DNA from 3 places in the Streptomyces sp. DG2A-72 genome. Region 2 is predicted to be linked to each of the others. Evidence: riboswitches for the same ligand, from Rfam matches in the RefSeq annotation. Region 2 holds a riboswitch; each other region holds the start of a gene.
The links. Region 2 has a riboswitch for thiamine pyrophosphate ahead of thiC (phosphomethylpyrimidine synthase ThiC). Riboswitches for the same ligand answer to the same signal wherever they lie in the genome.

Region 1 (6,661 bases), 2.6 Mb from region 2:
GGTTTCCGCGAGCCAGGCGTCCAGCGCGTCGGGGTCGCCGCTGGCCTCGGGACCATGGACCAGCGGCACCTCGTCCTCAGGGATCTCCTCCGGCGCGCGCGTCCGCACCAGCAGCTCGACCCAGCGCAGGGCACCACCCGTATGCCGTACGAGATGTTCCAGCGACCACTCCGGACAGGTCGGCACGGTGGCGGAGAGGTCGGCCCCGGATGTCACCACCGCCCTCAACCGGCCCACCTGGTGGGCAATCTCATCGCAGTAGCGGTCATGCGCAAGCAGCGTCATGCCGCCGACCCTAGAGGTCCCGCTACCGGTCGAGCACGACGATTTCGGCCGCGTCGAACTCCACCCCGACCGAGTCCCCCATCTCCGGCGCCTCCCGCAGCGCGCACGCCGCTTCGAGCCGCGGCGCGTCCGCCGGCTGGAGGTGGACGGCGACATGGGTGCCCTTGAAGGTGCGGGCGGTCACTGTGCAGCGCAGACCCGCGTCGGCGGAGACCAGCCGTACGCCGGCGGGCCGTACGAGGAGCGTCCGTGTCCCCTGCGCGGCGCTCTCACCGACCGGCACCTTGCCCCAGGGTGTGTCCGCGGCAGCCCCGCTGACCGTTCCCCGCACCACGTTGTCGAAGCCGAGGAAGCGCGCCACGAACTCGTCCACCGGCCGCTGCCAGACCTCCAGCGGCGTCCCGGTCTGGGCGATCCGCCCGTCCCGCATCACCACGACCCGGTCGGCGAGCGCGAAGGCTTCACCCTGGTCGTGGGTGACGGCGAGCACAGTCGTGCCCAACCGGCCGAAGAGTTCCCGGAGTTCGACGACCAGCCGCTCCCGCAGCGAACGGTCGAGCTGCCCCAGTGGCTCGTCCAGCATCAGCACCCGGGGCTGCGGCGCGAGCGCACGGGCCAGCGCCACCCGCTGCTGCTCACCCCCGGAGAGGGACGCGACGGCCCGGCCCGTGGCGCCCGGCAGGCCGACGAGGTCCAGCAACTCCCGTACCCGCTCGGCCTGTTGCCCCTTCGACGCCCCGTGCATCCGCAACCCGAAGGCAACATTGCCGCCCACGTCCCGCTGCGGGAACAGCTGATGGTCCTGGAACATCAGCCCCACCCCACGCCGATGCGCGGGCACCCCCGACTGATCGCGCCCGTCGAGCAACACCCGCCCGGAGTCGAGGGGTTGCAGCCCCGCCACCGCCCGCAGCAGCGTCGACTTGCCGCTGCCGCTGGGCCCGAGCACGCACACGATCTCGTGCTCGGCGACCCCCAGGCCGACCGCGTCGAGCACGGCCCGCCCGCCGAACCGTACGGTCGCGTCGTCGATGGCCAGCAGCATCAGAACTCCCCCGTCCGATCGGTCCGCAGCCGCTCCAGCACCAGCAGCGCCACCGCGCACACCACCATCAGAATCGTCGAAAGGGCCATCGCCTGGCCGTAGTTGAGTTCCCCGGCCCGCCCGAGCAGCTTGGCCACCGCGACCGGCAGCGTCGGGTTGTCGGGCCGCGCGATGAACACGGTCGCCCCGAACTCCCCGAGCGACACCGCGAAGGCGAACCCGGCCGCGATCAGCAACGCCCGCCGCACCATCGGCAGATCGACCTCACGCCACACCCGCCAGGGCGACGCCCCGAGCACGGCCGCCGCCTCCCTGAGCCGCGCGTCCACCGCCCGCAGCACCGGCAGCATGGTCCGTACGACGAACGGAACACCGACCAGCGCCTGCGCGAGCGGCACCAGGATCCAGGAAGCCCGCAGATCGAGCGGCGGCTCGTCCAGCGCGATCAGGAACCCGAAACCGACCGTCACCGCCGACACCCCGAGCGGCAGCATCAGCAGCGCGTCGAACCCGCGCACGAACCGGCCCGCGTCCCGCCGGGTGAGCGCGGCGGCGGCAAGACCGCCGATCACCACGGCGATGACGGTGGCGACGACGGCGTACTGCAGCGAATTGCCGATCGCCTCGATCGGCGCCACCAGGAAGACGCCCCCGTCGGACGACATCAGCGCCCGGTAGTACCCGAAGTCCGGCGCGTCGAACGACCGTTGCACCAGCACGGCCAACGGCAGCAGCAGGAGTACGACGACGGAGGCGAGGACGCCCGCCAGCAGCCCCCACTGGCCCGCCCCGCGCGGTCGCCGGGCCGTCACCGACGCGTCCACAAGCCGCAGGGCGCTCTCCCGCCGCCGTACGGTCCAGGCGTGCAGCGCGAGGATCGCACCGACCGCGACGAACTGGATGATCGTCAGCACCGCGGCTGTGGACAGATCGAAGATCTCCGAGGTCTGCCGGTAGATCTCGACCTCCAGCGTCGAGAAGCCCGGTCCACCGAGGATCTGCACCACACCGAAGGAGGTGAAGGTGAACAGGAACACCATCAGCGCGGCGGCGGCCACGGCCGGCGCCAGGGCCGGGAGGGTGACCTGACGCCAGGCCTTGAGCGGCGACGCCCCGAGCATCCGCGCGGCCTCTTCCTGCCGCGGGTCGAGCTGCCCCCAGAGCCCGCCGACCGTCCGTACGACGACCGCGTAGTTGAAGAAGACATGCGCCAGCAGGATCGCCCATACGGTCGTGTCCAGCCGTACGCCCCACAGCTCGTCCAGCAGCCCGCCACGGCCCACGAGTGCCAGGAACGCCGTACCGACGACGACCGTCGGCAACACGAAGGGGACGGTGACGATCGCCCGCAGGACGTGCTTGCCCGGGAAGTCGAAACGGGCGAAGACGTAGGCGCCGGGCAGCGCCACGAGCAGGGTGAGCGCGGTGGAGGCGAGGGCCTGCCAGGTCGTGAACCACAGGACATGACGGATGTCCGACTGCGCCACCACGTCCCAGATCCGGGCGAGTTGCCAGGCTCCGTCGACATGGAGCCCGCGCGCGAGGATCGCGGCGACGGGGTAGGCGAAGAAGACCGCGAAGAACGCGACGGGCACGGCCATGAGCCCGAGCCGCACCGCCGTGCCGCCCGTGCGTCCCTTGCGGCGGGCTGCTTCAGCTACGTCAGCCGCTTCAGCTACTTCAGTACGAGCGAAGTCCATGACTTGACCCAGTCGTCACGGTTGTCGGCGATCTTCGCCGGGTCCATGGTCTCGGGGTCCTCGGCCTGCGGACCGTACTTCGTGAACTCCTCGGGCACCTGGGCGCCTTCACGCACCGGGTAGACGAACATGTTCAGCGGCATGTCGTCCTGGAACGTCTTGGTGAGCATGAAGTCGAGGAGCGCCTTGCCGCCCTCGGTGTTCCCCGCGTTGCTCAGCAGCCCCGCGTACTCGACCTGCCGGAAGCACGTACCGGTCGCGACGGCGGTCGGCGCGGTGGCCGGCTTCGGGTCGGCGTAGATGACCTCGGCGGGCGGCGAGGAGGCGTACGAGACGACGAGCGGCCGGTCGGCCTTGGCCTTCTTGCCGCCGGCGGAACCGGAGAACTCCTCGTTGTACGCCTGCTCCCAGCCGTCGACGACCTTGACGCCGTTGGCCTTCAGCTTCTTCCAGTAGTCCTGCCAGCCGTCGTCGCCGTACTGGGCGGCGGTGCCGAGGACGAAGCCCAGTCCCGGTGAGGAGGTGGACGCGTTCTCGGTGACGAGGAGGTTCTTGTACTGGGGCTTGATCAGGTCGTCGAAGGAGGTGGGCGGGGTCAGCTTGTGCTTGCTGAAGTACGCCTTGTCGTAGTTGACGCAGATGTCGCCGGTGTCGATCGGCGTGACGCGGTGCTTGTCCTGGTCGACCCGGTACTCGGGGAGGATCAGGTCGGAGCCCTTCGGCTCGTACGACTGGAAGAGGTCGTTGTCGAGAGCCCGCGAGAGCAGGGTGTTGTCGACGCCGAAGAAGACGTCGCCCTGCGGGTTGTCCTTGGTCAGGATCGCCTTGTCGACGGCCTGCCCGGCGTCGCCGTCCTCCAGGACCTTGACCTTGAACCCGGACTTCTTCTCAAACTCGGCGATGACGCTCTTGGAGACGGCCCAGGAGTCGTGGCTGACGAGCGTGACGGTCTTGGAGTCACCGCCGGCGGAGTCGGACGACGATCCGCACGCGGACAGCGTGACGAGGCCCAGCCCGACGGCCACGGCTATGTACTTGTTCGTGGTTCTCATGAGTGAAGACCGAACTTCCTACCCAGAATGACCTGGGCGAGGTTCAGAGGGTCTGCGGCCGGCCGGAACTATGGCTGCCGCACTCTCAGCGCTGTGGCGCTCCCCTGTCGGAAAATGAATCGGATATGAAGTTGTACCGACGTCGATGAACTGACGTCGATCAGACTACCTCTCGGTGGCCGCGAGCTGACCACACGCCCCGTCGATCTCCTGACCACGGGTGTCCCGGACCGTCACCGGCACACCGTGCGCGGCGATGGCTTCGACGAAGGCCTTCTCGTCCTCCGGACGGGAGGCCGTCCACTTCGAGCCCGGCGTCGGGTTCAGCGGGATCAGATTCACATGCACCGGCTTGCCCTTGAGCAGCCGTCCGAGCCGGTCACCGCGCCAGGCCTGGTCGTTGATGTCCCGGATCAGCGCGTACTCGATGGACAGCCGGCGCCCGGACCGGGCCGCGTACTCCCATCCGGCCTCGAGCACCTCGCGGACCTTCCACCGGGTGTTGACCGGTACGAGGGTGTCGCGCAGCTCGTCGTCCGGCGCGTGCAGCGAGATCGCGAGCCGGCACTTGAAGCCCTCGTCGGCGAACCGGTGGATGGCCGGGACGAGCCCGACGGTCGAGACGGTGATACCGCGCTGCGACAGCCCGAGCCCGTCCGGCTCGGGGTCGGTGAGCGCCCGGATCGCCCCGACGACACGCTTGTAGTTGGCGAGCGGCTCGCCCATGCCCATGAAGACGATGTTGGACAGCCGGGCCGGACCCCCGGGGCTGTTCCCTTTCCCGGGGGACGACCCCCCAGACCCCCCGAATTCGCCGTCCCTGAGCGCCCGCATCCCGTCCACGATCTGGTGCACGATCTCGGCGGTGGACAGATTCCGGTCGAGGCCTGCCTGCCCGGTGGCGCAGAACGGGCAGTTCATGCCACAGCCCGCCTGCGAGCTGATGCACATGGTCACCCGGTCCGGATACCGCATGAGCACCGACTCGACCAGCGTCCCGTCGAACAGCCGCCACAGCGTCTTGCGCGTGGTGTCCTGGTCCGTCGACAGATGCCGTACGACCGTCATCAGCTCCGGAAGCAGCGCCTCCTGCAGCTTGCCGCGTGCCGCGGCCGGGATGTCGGTCCACTGCGCCGGGTCGTGCGCGTACCGCGCGAAGTAGTGCTGCGAGAGCTGCTTGGCGCGAAACGGTTTCTCCCCGATCGCGGCAACAGCCTCCCTGCGCTCGGCAGGCGACAGATCGGCGAGATGCCGCGGCGGCTTCTGGGCTCCGCGGGGGGCGACGAAAGTGAGTTCTCCGGGCTTGGGCATGGTTTCTCAAGTGTCGCAGATCGTTTACGTGCCCCCGGACGGGCTATGGGGTGGGGTTTTCCAGCCGATCCTTGAGGTGCTGCTCGTTGCGGGGGAGCTCCTTGCGGACCTGCGGGCGGACCACGAGGGGCACGAGGACCTTGCCGATGCCGTGCCCTTCGACGTCGACCTCCAAGGTCACGCGGGAGCGGCGCCCCTCGTCGAGCGGGTCTATCTCACCGTGGACATGGCCCCTGACGGGCCCGTCGATACCCTGCAGACCCCAGATGCGCGGCGGCTCGTACTCGGTGACCTCCATGGTCATCGGAATGTCGCGGCGGCCGATGTGCCGGGTGACCCTCAGATGGGAACCGAGACCCAGCGGGCCCTCCTCGAGTTGCTCCGCCGCGACTGCGCTCTCCTGCCATTCCGGCAGGTGGGACGGGTCGCTGAGGTACGCGTAGACCTCTTCGGGACTGCGGTCGACGACGATCGTTTCTCGGAAGCCTGACATGGTGCCCCCTTTCAGGGCGGCCCCTTCGAGGGTTCCGGAGTGACCCTCTTCGAGGGCTTACAACCGAATCGTCCCACCGCACGGACCGGCACGCCAAGGAGAAGGCCGAGGGCAGGAACAAGAAGGCCGGAGCCCTCGCCCCTGTGCCGGGACGAGGGCTCCGCGAAACTCCTGTGCCGTCAGGCGGATCCGACGAACAGCACCATCAGCAGCCACACCACCGGAGCCGTCGGCAGCAGCGAGTCCAGCCGGTCCATGATGCCGCCGTGGCCGGGCAGCAGCGTGCCCATGTCCTTGATGCCCAGGTCCCGCTTGATCATGGACTCGCCGAGGTCGCCGAGCGTGGCGCTGGCCGCGACGGCGAGGCCTAGCAGCAGGCCCTGCCACCAGGTGCCGTCGTCGATCAGGAACTCCAAGCACAGTGCGCCCGCCGCCATGGCGAAGGTGACCGCGCCGAGCAGGCCCTCGCGGGTCTTGCCGGGGCTGATGCGCGGAGCGAGCTTGTGCCTGCCGAAGCGCCAGCCGACGGCGTACGCGCCCGTGTCGCTGACGACGGCCAGCAGCAGGAACGTGAGCACCCGCCGCGCACCGTCGTCCGCGGTGAGCATCATGGCCACGAACGTGGCGAGGAACGGGATGTAGAAGGCCGCGAAGACGCCCGCCGTGACGTCCTTGAGGTAGCCCTCGGGCGGTTCCGTCATCCTCCAGACCAGCACCGCCAGCGCGGTGAGCGCCATCGCCACCCACGCGCCCTCGGCACCGCGGACGTACCCGG
Region 2 (6,661 bases):
GTGTACGCCAACACCGAGCCGCCCATCACCACGCTCTCCCTGAAGCCGCGCCGCATCGGCACGGCGGTGGTCCAACTCCTCATCGACGCCATCGAGGGGGTCGATTCGGACCAACCGGTCGAGCAGGTGATACCGACCGAGCTGATCGTGCGCACGTCGTCCCAGCGACGGCCGCCGCGGACGACCGTCAGCCCGCCGCGGTCGCCCAAGAAGGAGTAGGACAAGGGCGGTCGCCCGGCGGGCAAAGCCCGGCCCAATCGGGGCGAAAGCCGCGATGAACTGGAGTCTTGCGCTGATTCACCACCCCTGGGTCATCACATGGCGCGATCCGCATTCCTATGATGGGCCCACGACACCGCGGGCCGCTGCGACCAGGCAGTCCGATGCGGTGCAGCTGCGGCGCGATGGTGGAGGGGTCGATGACTCAGGGGGCCGGTCAGGGACCCGAGGTGGAACGGACGGCGACGTTGCGCGACTTCCGGGTACCCGCGTATGTCCACGAGACCGGTCCGTACGTCCACAGCATGCACCCCGGCGAGGCCGTCAGCCCCGTCGAGAAGCCTGTGGACTACCCGGACGGCTACACACCCACGCAGCGCGACCTCCCCGTCATCAACCGCGGTGACACGCTTCAGGTGACCGTCGACCCCGTGTCCGAGCCGGCCCCGCAGTCGACTGCCGGGCCCGGTCCGCTGTATGTCGTCGGAGACGTCCACGGCTATCTCGACGAGTTGGTGGCCGCCCTCCAGGAGAAGGGCCTCATCGACACCGGGGGCAACTGGTGCGCGGGCACCACCCGGCTGTGGTTCCTCGGCGACTTCACCGACCGCGGCCCGGACGGCATCGGCGTCATCGACCTCGTGATGCGGCTGTCCGCCGAGGCCGCCGCGGCGGGCGGCTACTGCAAGGCCCTCATGGGCAACCACGAGCTGCTCCTCATCGGCGCCAAGCGGTTCGGCGACACTCCCGTCAACTCCGGCGCGGGCACTGCCACCTTCCAGGCCGCCTGGCTGCTCAACGGCGGCCAGAAGACCGACATGGACCGTCTTCAGGACCACCACCTGCAGTGGATGGCCCGGCTGGACGCCATGGAAGAGGTCGACGGCCATCTGCTCGTCCACTCGGACACCACCGCCTATCTCGACTACGGTGACTCGATCGAGGCGGTCAACGACACCGTCCGCGAGACGCTCACACGCAATGACGCCGACGAAGTCTGGGATCTCTTCCGCAAGTTCACCAAGCGCTTCTCCTTCCGCGACGAGGGCGGCGCCGACCATGTGCGTTCACTGCTCGATACGTACGGCGGCACCCGCATCGTTCACGGCCACAGCCCCATTCCGTACCTCCTCGGCGAAGTCGGCTCCGAGGACGACGAGGACGAGGCCGGTCCCCATGTCGAGGGACCGCACGTCTACGCCGACGGGCTCGCCATCGCGATGGACGGCGGAGTGACCATGGCCGGAAAGCTGCTGGTCCAGCAACTTCCTCTGGATATCTGAGCGTTCACAGGGCAGGCGTCCCGTCACGGAGGTACTACCGGAGACGGCGCAGGCCAAGGGGCAATTTTTGGAAACCCCCTGTCACCGTGTGCCGTCACCGCTCTACCATCGGCTTATCCGTAGCAGGCTCCCCTCCGTTTCTGCCATACGGCTCGTCAGCGTGCGAGCCCCAAGCCCTACGGAGCATCGGGGGATGCACATGAACAGCGTTCCGCAGCACCTGCTGAGCGAGGACCGCCAGGAATACGAGCGGATCCTCGATGAGGCGCTGCGCTCCGCCCCACACCGCCCTGAACTGACCGCTGTCGGACAGCGGCTCAACCCCGAACAGCTGCGCACCATGGCTCTCAACGCCTCCGCACTCATCACCGCGGCGGCGGCCACCGAGTACCAGCACTACGTGAAGGTCCGCGAGGAACTGCGCCAGCCGGCGCCGTCCACCCCGTCGTCCGTCCGCGAATCCGGTTCCACGGAGCCGGCCGCGAACACGGTGGGGCTCGCCGCCACCATGGGCGAGGTCGCCGAGACCGCCGGCGCGGGCGCCGTCGCCGTCGCCGCGGTCCTGGCACCCGTCCTCGCCGGAACCGCAGCGGCGATCTTCCTGCTCGTGGGCTACATCCTGAAGATGCTGGACCCCGTGCCGGAGTTCGCCCAGACCATGCTGACCACCGGATGGGTGTTCGGCGCCGTGACCGCGATCGCGATCCTTGTCGCCGCAGTCGGGCTGCTGATCACCGCCCTGCGCAACAGGCCCTCGCTCGACACCGGCCCTTACGGCAAGCTGAGCGGGGAGGTGGCCAGGGCCAGGGAAGCCTGGCGCGAGGCCCTGCTGGAACGCGGCATCCTGCCGTTCCTGCGAGACGCACTGGCCGAACCCGGCGCCGCCGCGGCACTGCACCGTACGGCACCACAGGCGACCACCAGCCGCATCCCGCACCTCGGCTACAACCGCCCGGGCTTCAGCAGCCCCGACGACGGCCCCGCCCCGGGCCACCGCCCGAGCTTCAGCAGCCCGGACTACACCAGCCCGGACTTCGGAGGCCCGGAGCACCAGCCGGAGTAGCCCGCTCCGGCATGACGCCCCTCGGCTTGCGCCCCCACGGAGGGGAGCGCAAGCCGAACACGGGGCTACGGACGGCCTGTTCCGGACGCCGACGTCAGTTCGCGATCGGCAGATACACACGGTTGCCCGCGTCAGCGAACTCCTTCGACTTCTGGGCCATACCCTCCTCGATCTCCGACTTGGTGCTGCCGTGCTCACGGCGGATGTCCTGTGAGATCTTCATCGAGCAGAACTTCGGCCCGCACATCGAGCAGAAGTGAGCGGTCTTGGCCGGCTCGGCCGGCAAGGTCTCGTCGTGGAACTCCCGGGCCGTGTCCGGGTCGAGGGCGAGGTTGAACTGGTCCTCCCACCGGAACTCGAAGCGTGCGTCGGACAGCGCGTCGTCCCACTCCTGTGCACCGGGGTGCCCCTTGGCGAGGTCGGCTGCGTGGGCGGCGATCTTGTAGGTGATGACGCCGGTCTTGACGTCGTCACGATTGGGCAGGCCCAAGTGCTCCTTGGGCGTGACATAGCAGAGCATGGCCGTGCCCCACCAGGCGATCATCGCGGCACCAATGCCGGAAGTGATGTGGTCGTACGCCGGCGCGACGTCCGTCGTCAGCGGGCCGAGCGTATAGAACGGAGCTTCATCACAGATCTCCTGCTGAAGGTCGATGTTCTCCTTGATCTTGTGCATCGGGACATGTCCCGGGCCCTCGATCATGGTCTGTACGTTGAAACGCTTCGCGATCTGGTTGAGTTCCCCGAGAGTTCGGAGTTCCGCGAACTGCGCCTCGTCGTTGGCGTCCGCGATCGAGCCGGGCCGCAGTCCGTCGCCGAGCGAGTACGTGACGTCGAACGCGGCGAGGATCTCGCAGAGTTCCTCGAAGTTCTCATAGAGGAACGATTCCTTGTGGTGCGCCAGGCACCACGCCGCCATGATCGAGCCACCGCGCGAGACGATGCCGGTCTTGCGGTTGGCGGTGAGCGGTACGAAAGGCAGGCGGACGCCCGCGTGGACGGTCATGTAGTCCACGCCCTGTTCGGCCTGTTCGATGACCGTGTCCTTGTAGATCTCCCAGGTCAGCTCCTCGGCACGGCCGTCGACCTTCTCCAGGGCCTGGTAGAGGGGGACCGTGCCGATGGGGACGGGGGAGTTGCGCAGCACCCACTCACGGGTCGTGTGGATATTGCGGCCGGTGGACAGGTCCATGACCGTGTCGGCGCCCCATCGGGTCGCCCAGGTCATCTTCTCGACCTCCTCCTCGATGGAGGACGTCACCGCGGAGTTGCCGATGTTGGCGTTGACCTTCACCAGGAATCGCTTGCCGATGATCATCGGCTCGATCTCCGGGTGGTTGACGTTCGCGGGCAGCACGGCCCGGCCCGCCGCGATCTCCTCACGGACCACCTCGGGCGAAACATCCTCCCGGACGGCCACGAACTCCATCTCGGGCGTGATCTCGCCCCGGCGCGCGTAGGCGAGCTGGGTGACGGCCTTGTCGTCGCGGCTGCGGCGCGGCTGACGTGGCCGTCCGGGGAAGACCGCGTCGAGATTGCGCAGGCCGCCGCGCGGCGAGGTGTGCTTGACGCCGTCGTCCTCGGGACGGACGGGACGGCCCGCGTACTCCTCGGTGTCGCCGCGGGCGATGATCCAGTTCTCTCGCAGCGGGACCAGCCCCCGGCGGACGTCGGTGTCGACGAGCGGATCGGTGTACGGGCCGGAAGTGTCGTACAGCGTGACCGACTGCCCGTTGGTGAGATGCACCTGGCGGACCGGCACGCGCAGATCAGAGCGTGAGCCCTCGATGTACGCCTTGTGCCAGCCGATGGACTTGGCGGCCTCCCCGCTGGTTGGAGTCGGCGACGGAACGTCCGTCGCGTTCTGCGTGGAGGCGGGCGTGCGTGTGTCCTTGATGGTCATGAGACCTACTCCCTACGCCGGCATTACCCGGTAACAGGTTCAGCGGTCGACGCAGCGGTTTCCGTCTGCCGGCTTTTCATGGGGAACATCACTCGATTCCGATGACGTTCCACGTGAAACATTGCGAAGACGGAGGTCAGCGCCCTCTCAGCCCGGTGCTCCGAGCTCCCGCGTGTACAAAGGTGCCTACACGCTAGCGTCAATTCGGGCGCGCTGAACAGTGGGCCCCGGTCGTTCTTGCGATGATCGGGCGGTGACCACGACACAACAGTCCCCGTACCCACCGCCCGAGCCGCCCCGCGGCCCCGGCTCCGGAAGCGGCCCCGCGAACGGCAACAGCCGTGGAAACGGGCCTGTTTCCGGCGGCGGTCGCGAGACTGGAGCCGGAACCAGATCCGGCGACTGGCATGAGCACGGGCCCGCCTCCGACGCCGGACCCGACCAGAGTTCGGGTGCCGGTGGCGGCCACGATCACGGCGGCGGGAGCGGACACGGGCCCGGGGGCGGCGGCGGTGGCGGTGGCGGGCATGGCCACTCACACAGTCACGGTCCGGCGGCGCCCGTCTCGCAGCACCTGCGCAAGATCATCGCGGCGATTCTCATCCCGTTCGCCGCGGCCGTGATCGTAGGGCTCGCAGTGCTGTGGCCCGGCGGAGCGCCGCCGCACGAGCGCACCGGGGTCGGCTTCGACCGGCAGACCCAACAAGCCACGGTCACCAAGGTGGTCGAGGTCAGTTGCAAGGACGTCAACGCCTCGGGTGAGACCCCCACCGGTGACACCTCCACCGCGGAGGGTTCCTCGGCGCAACAGCAGGCGAACGGCACCTGCAAGAAGGCGACGATCCGGGTCGACACGGGCAAGGACGAGGGCCGTACGTTCACCGAGATCGTGCAGCCGGACCAGTCGCGGCAGCTGCATGAGGGCCAGAAGGTCGTCGTCGCCTACGAGCCCTCCGCGCCCAAGGACTTGCAGTACTCGGTCACCGATGTGAACCGTCGTCTTCCGATGATGCTGCTCGCCGGGATCTTCGCCCTCGCCGTCGTGGTCGTCGGACGGTTGCGGGGTGTCATGGCACTGGTCGCGCTGGCCATCAGCTTCCTGGTGCTGAACTTCTTCATCCTGCCCGCCATCCTGCAGGGCTCGAACCCGCTGGTCGTGGCGGTGATCGGGGCGAGCGCCATCATGCTGGTCGCCCTGTACCTGTGCCACGGCCTGTCCGCGAGAACCTCGGTGGCGGTGCTCGGCACACTCATCTCGCTGTTGCTGATCGGCATCCTGGGCTCACTGTTCATCGACTGGGCCGCGCTCACCGGCAACACGGATGACAACACCGGTCTGATCCACGGCCTCTATCCGTCGATCGACATGAGTGGTCTGCTGCTCGCCGGCATCATCATCGGCTCGCTCGGTGTGCTCGACGACGTGACGGTCACGCAGACGTCTGCGGTCTGGGAGCTGCACGAGGCCAACCCGACGATGGGCTGGCGCGGGCTGTACCGCGCGGGCATCCGCATCGGCCGCGACCACATCGCATCGGTCGTCAACACGCTCGTCCTCGCCTATGCGGGCGCCGCGCTGCCGCTGCTGCTGCTCTTCTCGATCGCGCAGAGCAGCGTCGGCACCGTCGCCAACAGCGAGTTGGTCGCGGAGGAGATCGTGCGCACGCTGGTGGGCTCGATCGGCCTGGTCGCGTCGGTGCCGGTCACCACCGCACTCGCGGCGCTGATGGTCTCGGCCGACCGCCAGGGAGGAGAGCAGGCCGCTCCGTCCGGGGCGACTGTCGCGGCTCCGACACGAGGCGGGAGGGGGCGGCGCCGCAAGCGGTGAGGGGAGCGGCCACCGGGAGCCGGTCACCACCGGCGACTACTGAGCCCGCAATCGCTCGCCCCGACCCGCCTCGCAAAAGCGTTCCTGCACGGCCGTACAACCCCGGCGAACCGGTGCATAATCGCTCCCCCCGCACCCTTCACCCCGCGCTCTGCTCCTCCGCCAGGATGCGGTCCAGCGCCTCGTCGAGGTGGGCGTCGAAGTCGGCGAGGGCGCCCTCCTGGCCCAGCGGCACCAGCTTGTCGGTGCGGTCGAGAAAGGCCACGAGCGGTGCCGCCGAGGAACGGAACACGGCCTGGTCGCCCCCGACCTGAAGCCGGATCAGGACGTCGCCGAGCGTGTCGTGTTCGGCGGGCGAGACACGA
Region 3 (6,661 bases), 2.4 Mb from region 2:
AACTGCTCCGACCAGAAGTACGGGACCGGGTCGTACACCGCGGGGGCCTCGCCGATGATGTTCGCCGCGACCGTGCGCGGCCCCTGGAGGGCGTTGTCCCAGTGGTGGACCAGCAGGCGCTCGCCATACCTTCCCGAAGGGAAGGAGGCGCAGTCGCCGACCGCGTAGACGTCCGGGACGGAGGTCTGCAGCCGGTCGTCGGCCACGACCTCGCCGTGCCGGCCCAGCTTGATGCCCGAACCGGCGAGCCAGGCGGTGGCGGGCCGGGCACCGATGCCGACCACGACGGCGTCCGCGGGCAGCCGTGAGCCGTCGTCGAGGACGACCGCGCCGGGCTCGACGTGCTCCACGCGCGCGTGCGTCCGCAGCACCGCGCCGCTGTCGGCGTACCAGGCGGCCATCGGCGCGGCCACCTCGGCGGGCAGCGCTCCCGCGAGCGGTCGGTCGGCGGCCTCCACGACGGTCACCGCGCAGCCCGCCTCGCGCGCCGCCGTGGCGAACTCCGCGCCGATCCAGCCCGCACCGACGACCACGATGTCGTGCTGCCGGGCGAGCACCGGCCGCAGCCGCTCGGCGTCGTCCAGGGTGCGCAGCAGATGGACGCCGGGGACGCCCTCGGCGCCCGGCAGCCGGATCGGTTCCGCACCGGTGGCGAGGACCAGGACGTCGTACGGGACGGGCCCGGCTTCGGTGTCCAGCTCGTGCTCGGCGGGGCGCACACCCAGCACCTCGCGCCCCAGCTCCAGTTCGATGCCGAGCGCCTCGAAGTCCACGTCGAAGGCGGAGCCCTCGGCCTTGCCGAGCAGCACGGCCTTGGACAGCGGCGGCCGGTCGTACGGCTGGTGCGGCTCGGCGCCGATCAGCGTCACGGTGCCGGTGAAGCCCTGTTCCCGCAGGGCGACGGCCATCTGCACACCGGCCATGCCCGCACCGGCCACGACCACGCGCCGCGGCTGTGACGTGCCTCGTTGCTGCGTCTGCTCGCTCACCTGATCACCATAGACACTGACGATTCGTCAGTCAGCGGCCGGGTTCAGTGACCTGCTCCACAATCCTCGTCGACCTGCTCCACCACACTCGTCCCACTGCCCGGCTGCGACTCCCACTCCCAGGTCTCCTCCAGCCGCACCCGCCCGTCCGGCAGCTCCACGACCGTCGACACGCAGTGCCCCGAGGACGTCGTCCCGTCGCCCTTGAGCTGCACGTACCGGAAGTCGAGCCGGTCGCCCTCACGGGTACCCACCAGACGCCCGCGTACGACGTCCCCGCCCGCGTACTCGGCCCAGATCGTCCCGTCCTCCTCGTGGTACGTGAACCGCGTGCGCGTACCCACCTGACCTGGGGCTTGGTCGGCGACAGGCGCCAGGACAAGGCTGTCGAGCGAGCGGGGCATGACACAGGCTCCCTTACAAAGGCGCGGAAACAGGGGCTAGGGTGGCCAACGTAGAGCACTCGCGGGAGCCCGGACGCACCGGGCTGAGAGGGAGGCTGGCGGCCTCCGACCGTACGAACCTGATCCGGGTCATGCCGGCGAAGGGAGGGGCTGGACGCCCATGTCGCATACGTCCGACACAGCTACGTTCGACAAAGCTACGTCCGACACCGCAGACGTCCTTGTCATCGGGGGCGGAATCATCGGACTCGTGACGGCGTGGCGGGCCGCGCAGCGCGGGTTCGCCACGGCCGTCGTGGATCCCGAGCCGGGCGGCGGAGCCGCGCAGGTGGCGGCCGGGATGCTGGCCGCCGTCACGGAACTGCACTACGGCGAGCAGACCCTGCTCGGCCTGAACCTCGCCTCGGCCCGCCGCTACCCGGACTTCGCGGCCGAACTCACCGAGCTGACCGGCCACGACCTCGGCTACCGCCAGTGCGGCACGCTCACCGTCGCCCTGGACGCCGACGACCGCGCCCATCTGCGCGAACTGCACGCGCTGCAACGGGCGTCGGGGCTGGACTCCGAGTGGCTGTCCGGGCGGGAGTGCCGGCGTCTGGAGCCGATGCTCGCGCCCGGTGTGCGCGGCGGGCTGCGGGTCGACGGCGACCATCAGATCGACCCGCGGCGGCTCGCCGGTGCGCTGGTGGCCGCGTGCGAGCGGGCCGGAGTGGTCTTCCACCGGACCTGGGCCGAGCGGCTGTCGGTCGTACGGGAGCGCGCGGCCGGTGTCGTCACGCGCGACGGCAAGACCGTGGGCGCGGGGCAGGTCGTCCTCGCCGCGGGCAGCCTGAGCGGACAGCTCGCGGGCGTTCCGGAGGACGTACTGCCGCCCGTACGGCCCGTGAAGGGGCAGGTGGTGCGGCTGACCGTGCCGGAGCGGTTCGCGCCGTTCCTGAGCCGGACCGTGCGCGCCGTGGTCCGCGGCAGCCATGTCTACCTGGTGCCGCGCGAGAACGGCGAGCTGGTCATCGGCGCGACCAGCGAGGAGCTGGGCTGGGACACGACAGTGACGGCGGGCGGCGTCTACGAGCTGCTGCGCGACGCGCACGAGCTGGTCCCCGGCCTCACCGAGCTGCCGCTGACGGAGACCCGGGCCGGACTGCGCCCCGGCTCCCCCGACAACGCGCCACTGCTCGGTCCGACGGCCCTTCCCGGACTCCTGCTGGCCACCGGCCACTACCGCAACGGCGTGCTGCTCACACCGGTCACCGGCGACGCCATGGCCCACGCGCTGGCCACCGGTGAACTCCCGGACGAGGCCCGCCCCTTCACCCCGAAGCGCTTCGGCGCACTCACGGAGCTGCCCGCATGATCGTCTGGATCAACGGTGAGCGTCGGGAGGTCACCGACGGCACCGCCCTCGACACCCTCGTGAAGTCCCTCACCGCGGCGCCCTCCGGAGTGGCCGCCGCCCTGAACGAAACCGTCGTCCCGCGCGCGGAGTGGTCCGCCACGTCCCTCTCCGAGGGAGACCGCGTCGAAGTCCTCACGGCCGTCCAAGGAGGCTGACCATGGCTGACGACCCCTTTGTCATCGGCGGTACGGCCTTCTCGTCCCGTCTCATCATGGGTACGGGCGGTGCGCCCAGCCTGGAGGTGCTGGAGCGGGCGCTCGTCGCCTCCGGCACCGAGCTGACGACGGTCGCCATGCGGCGGGTGAACCCCGATGTGCACGGCTCGGTGCTGTCGGTGCTGGAGCGGCTCGGCATCCGGGTGCTGCCGAACACGGCGGGCTGTTTCACCGCCGGGGAAGCCGTTCTCACCGCCCGGCTGGCGCGGGAGGCGCTCGGCACCGACCTGGTCAAGCTGGAGGTCATCGCCGACGAGCGCACCCTGCTGCCGGACCCGATCGAGCTGCTGGAGGCAGCCGAGACGCTGGTGGACGACGGGTTCACGGTGCTGCCGTACACCAACGACGACCCGGTGCTGGCACGGAAGCTGGAGGACGTCGGCTGCGCCGCGATCATGCCGCTCGGCTCGCCCATCGGCTCCGGACTCGGCATCCGCAACCCGCACAACTTCCAGCTGATCGTGGAGCACGCGCGCGTGCCGGTGATTCTGGACGCGGGAGCCGGTACGGCGTCGGACGCGGCGCTGGCGATGGAGCTGGGGTGCGCCGGTGTGATGCTCGCCTCGGCGGTGACGCGGGCGCAGGAGCCGGCGCTGATGGCTGCCGCCATGAAGAGCGGGGTGGAGGCGGGGCGGCTGGCTCATCGGGCCGGGCGGATTCCGCGACGTCACTTCGCGGAGGCGTCCTCTCCGGCGGAGGGCATGGCACGGCTGGACCCCGAGCGCCCTGCCTTCTGATCACATACGTGCGACGTGCGTCACAGCTCGGCTGCAGTAGAGCCCCTATCACGACCGAAACGGCGGTTGTGTCAGCGGTGGCTCGTAGACTCACCTGCGTGGATACGACCCTTCAGGACCCGTTGGTCGGGCAGGTGCTCGACGGCCGCTATCGCGTGGACGCGCGGATCGCCGTCGGCGGGATGGCCACGGTCTACCGGGCCGTGGACACCCGGCTCGACCGTGTCCTCGCACTCAAGGTGATGCACCCCACGCTCGCGACCGACGGCTCCTTCGTGGAGCGGTTCATCCGCGAGGCGAAGTCCGTGGCGCGGCTGGCTCATCCGAACGTGGTGCAGGTCTTCGACCAGGGGACCGACGGGTCGTACGTCTATCTGGCCATGGAGTACATCGCGGGCTGCACGCTCCGTGACGTACTGCGCGAGCGCGGGGCGCTCCAGCCGCGCGCCGCGTTCGACATCCTGGAGCCGGTGCTCGCCGCGCTGGGTGCCGCGCACCGCGCCGGGTTCGTGCACCGGGACATGAAGCCGGAGAACGTGCTGATAGGAGACGACGGCCGGGTCAAGGTCGCCGACTTCGGGCTGGTGCGGGCCGTGGACACGGTCACCAACACCACCGGCGCGGTCCTCGGCACCGTCTCGTACCTCGCCCCCGAGCAGATCGAGCACGGCACCACCGACCCGCGCGTCGACGTGTACGCGTGCGGCGTGATGCTCTACGAGATGCTGACCGGCGACCGCCCGCACCAGGGCGACTCCCCCGCGATAGTGCTCTACAAGCACCTGCACGAGGACGTACCGCCCCCGTCGGCCGCCGTCCCGGGGCTGCCGTACGAGCTGGACGAGCTGATGGCGTCCGCCACCGCCCGCAACCCCGACATCCGGCCGTACGACGCCGTGGCGCTGCTCGCCCACGCGCGCGAGACCCGCGGCGCGCTCAGCGCGGACCAACTGGACGCGGTGCCGCCACAGGCGATCACGTCCGGACATCTCAACGCGGACGACCGCACGAGCGTGATCCCGCGTGCGCTGACCCTCCCGGTCAACGAGGACGAGCCCGAGGTCCACCGCACGAGCCGCTTCCAGAGCCCGCCGCCCCTGCCGTCGCGCCGCTCCGCCCCGCCCCGCGGACGGCTGTTCACGATCATCGCGGCCGTCCTGCTGGTCTTCGGCGTGGGCGCCGGTATCTGGTACATCAACTCCGGCCAGTTCACCCGGGTCCCGCCGCTGGTGACGAAGACGCAGGCGCAGGCCCGGGACCGGCTGGAGTCGGCCGGTCTTGAGGTCGGCCAGGTCAAGCACGCCTACAGCGACACCGTGAAGCGCGGTTCGGTCATCAGCACCGATCCGGGGGTGGGCGACCGGATACGGCAGAACGACTCCGTGACGCTCACGATCTCCGACGGCCCGCAGAACGTGCAGGTGCCCGATGTGGAGGGCTACCGGCTCGACCGGGCGCGGTCCGTGCTGAAGCAGGAAGGGCTGGCACCGGGCATGGTGACCCGGAAGTTCAGCGAGGACGTCGAGGCGGGCTTCGTGATCAGCACCGACCCGGGCTCGGGCACCACCCGGCGCTCCGGCTCCGCGGTCGCGCTCACCGTCAGCAAGGGCAGCCCCGTGGAGGTCGCCGATGTCGCCGGCGCAAGCCTTCAGGACGCGAAGGCGGAGCTGGAGGAGGCCGGCCTGAAGGTGCGGGTCGCTGCCGAGCAGGTCACCTCGGAGTTCGACAAGGGCCAGGTCGCGCGCCAGTCCCCGGCCGCCGGCAGCGAGGCCGCCGAGGGCGACACGGTGACGCTGACGCTGTCCAAGGGCCCGGAGATGGTCGAGGTCCCGGACGTGGTCGGCGACAGCGTCGACGACGCCAAGGCGGAGCTTCAGGCCGCCGGCTTCCAGGTCGACGAGGACCGCGGTCTGCTCGGGCTGTTCGGCGACACCGTCAAGAAGCAGTCCGTGAAGGGTGGCAAGACGGCCCCCAAGGGGTCGACGATCACCATCCAGATCCGCTGACGGGACCCGCGAACAGAATGACCGGCAAGCAACCGCGCAACCCCGTCGGCGGGCATGTCCCCGTCGCCGGCGGTCTGAACTCCGTGGGCCTGACGTACGCCCGTGACCTCAAGGCCGAGACCGTTCAGGTCTTCGTCGCCAACCCGCGCGGCTGGGCCACGCCCGTCGGAAACCCGCGGCAGGACGAGGAGTTCCGGGCGGCCTGCGCCGCCGAGTCGATCCCGGCGTATGTACATGCCCCGTACCTGATCAACTTCGGTTCGCACACCGAGGCGACCGCGGAGAAGTCGGTGGATTCCCTGCGGCACTCGCTGCGGCGCGGGCGGGAGATCGGGGCGCTGGGCGTGGTCGTGCACACGGGCAGCGCGACCGGCGGCCGGGACCGTGCCGTGGCGCTGAAGCAGGTACGCCAGTACCTGCTGCCGCTGCTGGACGAGCTGACCCACGACGACGACCCGTATCTGCTGCTGGAGTCGACGGCGGGCCAGGGTTCCTCGCTCTGCTCCCGCACCTGGGACTTCGGACCGTACTTCGACGCGCTGGACGCCCATCCGATGCTGGGCGTCTGCCTGGACACCTGCCACATCTTCGCCGCCGGACACGACCTCACCGGGCCGAGCGGTATGCACCAGACGCTCGATCTGCTGGTGGACACGGTCGGCGAGGGCCGGCTGAAGCTGATCCACGCCAATGACTCCAAGGACGTGGTCGGCGCCCACAAGGACCGCCACGAGAACATCGGCGCCGGTCACATCGGCGAGGACCCGTTCCGCGCGCTGATGACGCACCCCGCCACCAAGGGCGTCCCGCTGATCATCGAGACACCCGGCGGCAAGCAGGGGCATGCGGCGGATGTGGAGCGGCTGAAGAAGCTCAGGGACGGCTGAGGCGCGAGGCGGTCAGTCCTCGTTTTC

Region 1: it holds a riboswitch for thiamine pyrophosphate, as region 2 does, so the genes downstream of both, QQY66_RS36460 (thiamine ABC transporter substrate binding subunit) here and thiC (phosphomethylpyrimidine synthase ThiC) in region 2, are expected to answer to the same signal.
Region 3: it holds a riboswitch for thiamine pyrophosphate, as region 2 does, so the genes downstream of both, thiO (glycine oxidase ThiO) here and thiC (phosphomethylpyrimidine synthase ThiC) in region 2, are expected to answer to the same signal.

What each region holds. Positions count from the first base shown of each region.
Region 1 covers NZ_JASTLC010000001.1:7,630,331-7,636,991, reverse strand. Annotated here, with positions in the region: gene QQY66_RS36475 (maleylpyruvate isomerase family mycothiol-dependent enzyme) at 1-285, opposite strand, end outside; gene QQY66_RS36470 (ABC transporter ATP-binding protein) at 308-1,330, opposite strand; gene QQY66_RS36465 (iron ABC transporter permease) at 1,330-2,931, opposite strand; gene QQY66_RS36460 (thiamine ABC transporter substrate binding subunit) at 3,006-4,082, opposite strand; TPP riboswitch at 4,080-4,198, opposite strand; gene rlmN (23S rRNA (adenine(2503)-C(2))-methyltransferase RlmN) at 4,248-5,393, opposite strand; gene QQY66_RS36450 (SRPBCC family protein) at 5,437-5,886, opposite strand; gene QQY66_RS36445 (phosphatidate cytidylyltransferase) at 6,066-6,661, opposite strand, start outside.
Region 2 covers NZ_JASTLC010000001.1:5,035,486-5,042,146, forward strand. Annotated here, with positions in the region: gene QQY66_RS23975 (LacI family DNA-binding transcriptional regulator) at 1-219, shown strand, start outside; gene QQY66_RS23980 (metallophosphoesterase) at 405-1,502, shown strand; gene QQY66_RS23985 (hypothetical protein) at 1,696-2,565, shown strand; gene thiC (phosphomethylpyrimidine synthase ThiC) at 2,660-4,468, opposite strand; TPP riboswitch at 4,461-4,650, opposite strand; gene QQY66_RS23995 (YibE/F family protein) at 4,722-6,296, shown strand; gene QQY66_RS24000 (SsgA family sporulation/cell division regulator) at 6,436-6,661, opposite strand, start outside.
Region 3 covers NZ_JASTLC010000001.1:2,606,652-2,613,312, forward strand. Annotated here, with positions in the region: gene QQY66_RS12475 (NAD(P)/FAD-dependent oxidoreductase) at 1-989, opposite strand, end outside; gene QQY66_RS12480 (hypothetical protein) at 1,034-1,393, opposite strand; TPP riboswitch at 1,445-1,556, shown strand; gene thiO (glycine oxidase ThiO) at 1,554-2,747, shown strand; gene thiS (sulfur carrier protein ThiS) at 2,744-2,944, shown strand; gene QQY66_RS12495 (thiazole synthase) at 2,947-3,741, shown strand; gene pknB (Stk1 family PASTA domain-containing Ser/Thr kinase) at 3,840-5,747, shown strand; gene QQY66_RS12505 (deoxyribonuclease IV) at 5,765-6,634, shown strand; gene QQY66_RS12510 (hypothetical protein) at 6,647-6,661, opposite strand, start outside.